Regions from separate parts of the Cellvibrio sp. QJXJ genome, predicted to be linked through region 2. Evidence: predicted binding sites of a transcription regulator. Region 2 holds the regulator's gene; the other holds the start of a gene.
The links. The regulator LexA, encoded in region 2, represses DNA repair genes until DNA is damaged. The targets are predictions, from matches to a motif close to ACTGTNTNTANANACAGT.

Region 1: a site for LexA is predicted at 1,974-1,991, ahead of NNX04_RS22590 (LexA family protein). Genes of this name have one in related genera too.

Annotation. Positions count from the first base shown of each region.
Region 1 covers NZ_CP101664.1:133,928-137,344, reverse strand. The annotation lists gene NNX04_RS22600 (hypothetical protein) at 1-257, shown strand, start outside; gene NNX04_RS22595 (Y-family DNA polymerase) at 254-1,510, opposite strand; gene NNX04_RS22590 (LexA family protein) at 1,534-1,965, opposite strand; gene NNX04_RS22585 (hypothetical protein) at 2,522-2,689, shown strand; gene NNX04_RS22575 (YnfA family protein) at 3,279-3,417, opposite strand, start outside.
Region 2 covers NZ_CP101662.1:1,109,522-1,112,938, forward strand. The annotation lists gene NNX04_RS04770 (SDR family NAD(P)-dependent oxidoreductase) at 1-522, shown strand, start outside; gene NNX04_RS04775 (DUF2845 domain-containing protein) at 582-938, shown strand; gene lexA (transcriptional repressor LexA) at 1,024-1,626, shown strand; gene NNX04_RS04785 (cell division inhibitor SulA) at 1,619-2,026, shown strand; gene NNX04_RS04790 (hypothetical protein) at 2,074-2,340, opposite strand; gene NNX04_RS04795 (hypothetical protein) at 2,443-3,417, opposite strand, start outside.

The sequences.
Region 1 (3,417 bases), on a different contig from region 2:
TGTATTCCGGCGTTTGTAAGGCGGTAATGGGCGCGGCAAAATTACTGGGAGTGCAGGGCGTTATTAATTTTTACGTCATTAGCAGCAATATAAATCACAAGATCCCTAAAGATGATTTGTATGATGCACTAAAACAGGGTGGCGCGAGCAAAGTTGAATCCGACGATATTAAATACAAAATGTGGTCTGGCTCGAACGATGGTTTGGAAGGGTTGATGATCAAGCAAAACCTACACTTAGCCACGCTCTCTGTTTAAACGCACTTAACACGCGGCAACTCACTCCAACAAGTGGTGTATCGCGGCGAAACAGTTTGGCTCTTTGCCTGCCATCCTTTTTCTGTTTTAGCCGCTGCCACTTTCACGGTACCCCTCCCGTACTTCGCATTGATGCAATCAAACACCTTCATCAGATTTTCGTTTGTCCGGGCGATCGGCTCTGCAAATAGGTCATGCTGCGCCACCCCCTTCGGAATCAAATTTAGAAGCCCTATACCGGTTTTACTGAATTCCATCCCCTCCACGAATAACCCCTTTACCGCATGTGTCGCATAGCGCGCGATCGCGCACGTATCGTCAGTAGGGTATGGGAGTGCGATCGTGGCAGATTCGTAGTAAAAGTTTGGCTTGAATGGGCTTGTCTGTAAAAACACTTGAATGTGCTGTGTGTGCATACCTGCCTTGCGCAGCTTTTCCGCTGCAGTAGAGGCATGGTGTGCGATCGCCTGCTGAATTGGTTCCAGGTTAGTTAAACGCTCCCCAAAAGACCGGGTGCAGAAGATCTGCTGCTTTGCCGGGGGCATACTTTCAAGATCCAGACAGCTAACTCCATTCAGTTCTTCCACTGTGCGCTCCACACAGACATTTAAATGCTGTCTGATGCGCTTAGCGGGTGTTTTGGATAGATCCCATGCAGTATGAACACCTATCGCCTGTAACCGCTTGGCAAGGCGACTACCAATACCCCACACATCACCCACTTCGATACGCTTGAGCAACCATTCCCGCTGCATTTCCGTTTCGAGCGCGCACACGCCGTTAAGAGAGGGGAGTTTCTTTGCACAGCGATTCGATGCTTTGGCCAGTGTCTTCGTAGGACCGAAACCCACACCCACACCGATTCCAACTTCCTTCGCCACGGTGCGCCGTATTAATTGCCCATAGGTTTTAAGATCGCCCCACAGGGATACCGGCTCTATGAAGATTTCGTCGATGCTGTAGATTTCAACCTCACTCGCAAAGCGCTGCACTGTTTGCATGACACGGTTGGAAATATCGCCGTAGAGGGTGTAGTTACTGCTGAATACTGCAACATTGTGCTTACGAACCAATTGCTCGACTTTAAAATAGGGCACAAACTTTGGTATTCCCAGCGCGCTTGCTTCAGGTGACAAGCTCACTATAGCCCCATCGTTATTCGATAGGCATATCACCGGTTTGTGGCGCAGCTCCGGGCGAAATAATTGCTCCGCGCTGGCGTAGAATCGATTGCAGTCAATAATTCCAAACATACAGGCACCAATATCAGCTTGCACTAGCCGCCAAGCCACGGCTTTCTGTGATATCGGATAGACGCGATAACAACACCCTCACAAATGGCGCTGTCGATCATATCGATTGGGATTGGTGGGTAATCAGGGTTGCCGGAAACTAGCCTACCGTGCTTTTTATCTAAGCACTTACAGGTCAATTCTCCTTCGACCGCAGCGATGATCACATCCCCGTTAATTTCTTCCAAAGCGCGATCGACTATCAAGAGATCCCCACTGTCAATTCCATAGCCGCGCATTGAGTCGCCTTCGGCATAACAGAAATAGGTCGCGCTGGGATGCGCTATCAGATGCTCATTAAGATCAAGACGCTTTTCAATAAAACTTTCTGCCGGTGATGGAAAACCTGCTCTCACACGATGACCAAAAAGCGGCAAGGGTAGGGGAAGCGAAGGCAGGGAGGGGAGGATTTTCACGATACAAACCTGTAAATACATACAGTATTTGCCAGATAGGTATATTTTGTCAATTCTCTCAATGGTGGCCCCAAAGCGGTTACGCCAAGTGCTCCACTCGTAGGAGCTGATACCTAGCCAGGTTGGGTAGATCGTTGATGCTATGCCTACGGTCATAACCACACATTGCTCAGCCTTCTAAGTTTCAGAGAGTACTGCGTCATAAGCTCACGCAAAAACACACCAAAACTCCGAGAATGTTCAACTCATCATAAATACTGAAGCATTTGCCTGCTTCAACCATACAACAGTTCCTAAATCCTGAAGCATCCTAGCCGTGCGTTTTTTTGCGCACGCAAAATTACTTTCGCAAGTCGTGATGAGTTAATGGAAAGCATGGGTTGGATAGGAAATCCCACAAGAGGAGTTACGACCAAATCTTGAGTGAAATAGTGGAACTGCTACTGCCAGCAATAACCAGATTTACCAGCGCCGACTTTATTTGGCGCATTTAAAAGCGATTTATTGAGTCGCGTTGCCTAACTTGATTGGCGCAAAAGCGCCCGGAGAATTCAATATGAAATTTGGAACCTTCATGCAATTTCTTTTCAGCTTCTCTGGAGAGGCGTCATCAAGCGGAGTGGACAATTTTTTACTTCTGGCGGGAATTGCAGGGATGATGCTATCACTATCAGTGATTTTATCGTTGTTGCCAAAAGTGATTCGCACATATAAGGAAAAGTAGAAGTCTGGGGATATTTCACCGGCGTTTTTTCAATAGCGCAAGTGGGGGTGGTGGCTTGATTCCAATGAACCCCCAAACCACCTGAATTTGCCTTGCTTTGGCTTACCCAATTGTGCATCATTGGAATTTGGCACTTATTGGATATATAGACAGTAGTATGGTATCTAAAACTAGACCGGTAAAACGCCTTGTTGATTTGTACGAACCTGGGGAGGGAAAGGCGCAAGTAATTGATCGCCCCAGTCAGCTTACGGACGTTTTGTGGCGCGCTTATCGCGGCGAGGTAGGTATAAGGAATGTCGCTATTGTATGGATGCTTTTTGGCTCCGGCATGCGTATCAATGAAGTGGCTCGGTTAAAAATTAAAGATGTGTGCTGGCCTACGGGTGAGCTAAAGAAAACATTCATCATTCCTGCGCAATACACAAAAACCAACAAGTCCCGAGTGGCTTACATTGTTGCACCGCAGCATCGACAAGCATTATCCAGTTGGGTCGCGCAGCGTATAAGAGGTCCGGCCGGTAAAAGCGTTGGATTTAGCCACTTTGAGCATAAGCGGCTGATATTATTCAACATTATGGCGCCTTGCCTAATCGGCCGTTGGCTGTATAACGATGATGGTAACCCCTACCAATGCGACCAAAGCCCCCGCGATGTCCCAACGGGTGAGCGCCACTCCGTCAACAATACGCAACCAGAGGAGAGCAACGCCCAGATATATGCCCGCA
Region 2 (3,417 bases):
ACCAACTTTTTTGGTTGGTGTGAGTTAACGCGTTTAATACTGCCGGTCATGATCAAGCAGGGTTATGGACGAATCATTCAGAACTCATCGATTCTGGGCATTTCCGCCATGCCGTTACGCGGGGCATATAACGCGAGCAAATATGCAATTGAAGGTATTAGCGATACATTGCGCCTTGAATTAGTCGGCACCGGTGTATTTGTTTCACTGATTGAACCGGGACCGATACGCAGCGAATTTCGTAAAAATGCCCTCACTGCACTACTGGAAAACATCGACACCGAACAAAGCCGCCACCGGGATATTTACGCAAAGGCAATCAATCGCCTAGGCAAAGCAGAAACCAACACCCCCTTCACCCTGGAACCAGCGGCTGTTATTAAACGGCTTAAACATGCCCTCGAGTCGCCTCGTCCACAAGCACGTTATTACGTCACCTTCCCCACTTACCTCGTTGGTGTAATGAAGCGAATTCTGCCCAATCGTTTGCTCGATAAACTTCTGCTCAAAATAGGCAGTTAATTCATTTTCGATTCAGTCATGAGAATTAAATTAACAATATCTATAACGGGGGAAAAACGATGACCAAATATACCGCTCCATTCATTTTATGCACCGCTTTACTAACAACCACCGCGAATGCCGATTCCCTTCGCTGCAATGGTCAACTCGCCAGTGCGGGCGATACAAAAGCGGATATTATCGAACTGTGTGGTGAGCCACTGATGACCGATAGCTACTGCGAGCCCTCCGCCGCAATCACCACTCCACAAGGTGTTCAAAACGGCAACAACAACATTCAAAACAATGTCGCCATTCAAACCTGCACGGAAGTCGACATCTGGACCTACAACCCAGGCAAAGGCAAATTTATGACCCATCTTTATTTTACTCAGGGCGAATTGCGCAACATTCGCTATGGCAACAGGGTGAAATAACAGCAGTTTGAAAAACTATTGCACAAGCTGATTTACTGTATATAATCACAGACACTGTACAGATAAACAGACCCAGGAGTGCACTATGTTTGACTTAACGCCCCGACAGAAACAGGTACTGCAATTGATCCGCAGTTATGCGGATGAAACCGGTTATCCACCTACCCGCGCCGAAATCGCACGTATCTTAGGTTTTAAGTCAGCAAATGCTGCCGAAGAACATATCAAAGCGCTTGCTCGCAAAGGGGCAATCGAAATTATCCCCGGCGCATCGCGCGGTATTAAATTACCTGAATTGCAAGCGGGCATTCCTATTATCGGACGAGTTGCTGCAGGCAACCCGATCCTTGCACAAGAACATATTGAAGATTACTGCAACATTCCCACCAGCTTCTTTTCGCCCAGCGCTGACTTCTTTCTGCGAGTGCATGGCATGAGCATGAAAGATGCCGGCATTCTTGATGGTGATTTACTCGCAGTACATAAAACTGATCAGGCACGCAATGGCCAAATCGTTGTCGCCCGTATTGGCGAAGAAGTCACAGTAAAACGATTCAAGCGTGCAGGTAACCGCGCACAAGTTGAGTTATGGCCAGAGAACCCCGATTTCGATGTCATTCTGGTTGATACCCGCGACCAGGAATTCAGTATTGAAGGTTTAAGCGTAGGAGTAATTCGTCGTGACTAATATCGCTCGTGTTATACCCCAACATACCCCCAACCAGAAAACTGCCAGCGGTGTCACCGAGCTGGTATTAACCAGCGACTCGCCAGAACAGCTCGCCCTGCTATTGCCCATGATTGCATTTTTAAGCAATAGCGCCAGTGACCGCTGGATTACCTGGATCGCACCGCACAATATCAGTAGGGATTTGCTTGAATCCTACGGCGTAAATACTCGCTTTATCCGCGTTATTCATGCGCAAGATCCACAAGCTCTGTTATGGATAACTTGGGAGGCACTGTCTGCTGGCAACAGCCACACGGTTATATCCAGTCCTGGGAAATTAAGTGATAAGGAGCTGTCGCAGCTGGAGACGGCAGCAGCAAAAGGTCAATGTCAGGGGCTGCTGCTACGTGTTAGATAAATTCAAGTTGAATAATGGAGATCAAGGACGATAACAACCTCGCTTAATCAATGCAGCATCATTTTTTCCAGCTCGGATAATTCACTAAAATTATCATCCAATTGGGCTTCTGCCTGCTGATCTGCAATTTCCCCTGCTACATCCATTCCCGCTTCAATCATCGCTTTGGCGACCATGAACTTTTCCTCTCCCAGAAATGCCAGAGATTCCTGCGAAAAACGAATTGTTACCAAGGGCTCATTAGTCTCGCTATCTGCGCGTTGCAAGGCAACATCGCCATTCGTCAGCTCAACAATTTCATAAAAGGAAGACATAGGGTTCCCGTTATTGACGCAAGAAAAGGGCGCGCATTCTAACACCCAATGTTATGGAAGCCTATTTACCAGCCACTTATCAATCGTTGCACTTGAAAAATATCAACCCACGCGAGGGATTGCCTGCAATAACAAGCAACCAGCAGAACTTTTAAGCCTGTGGCCAGCATGGGTATTAGCAGGAATTAGTGCCACATCACCGCTAGCCAATGTGGCAGCAGCGGCATCATCACCAATAATTACCTCTCCTTCCAACACCATTAACAAGCAATAGCGCTCAACATCAAAGTGATGAATACCATTCAAGGCAATCCGGCGTACTTCAAATTCATCGAAGTTAACGATGCGCTGAATCTGAATATCGTCGCTCTCATAAACTATGACCGGCGGAAGCAAATACTCAGCATTAATATCGACCAGGCTCAAGGCCTCATCCGTGTCCCAATGCTGCTGAGTAAGAACCTTCTGGCCGAAACTAAGAATCTTTCGCTCATAAACCGGCGTCTGGAATTCTACGACCCGCACACCGTGCTGAAGTGCATGCGGTACCAATCTTGGTACCGCCACCACATCGCCAATCGAGAGCGGTAGATGTGCAATAAAACGATCCATCGCATCTTTCAAATCCTGCTCACGAACAACTAAATCTTTATATTCAATATCTTGCGAGAGCTGCTTAACCCATAACTTTAATTGATCTACAGCAACTGGTTGATCCAATGCGATACCCAGCTCCTGCTTTTTTTGATCGAGTACCGCATCAATTGCTCGCCGTGTTTTTTCGTAGTCCTTCACCGCTTTACGATATGCGTCTTTAAATGCATTCCATGTCAGATACTGCGCTCGCATGGCGGGATCAAAGCCAAGCTGAATGGAACCACGCCCATCTGGCCATGCACACTTATCAACATGAGTAACGACGTAAACTTCCTGCTTCTGCTCGTGCAACTCAAAATACAGATCGCCATAGCGTTCATCCGCAAGTGGATCGAGGACTTTGAGAAGAATCAGTTGCTCGGCAACGGTCATTGCCAGTTGATCGCGCAAGAACTCCATCACCCAGGGTAAAGGTAAGCT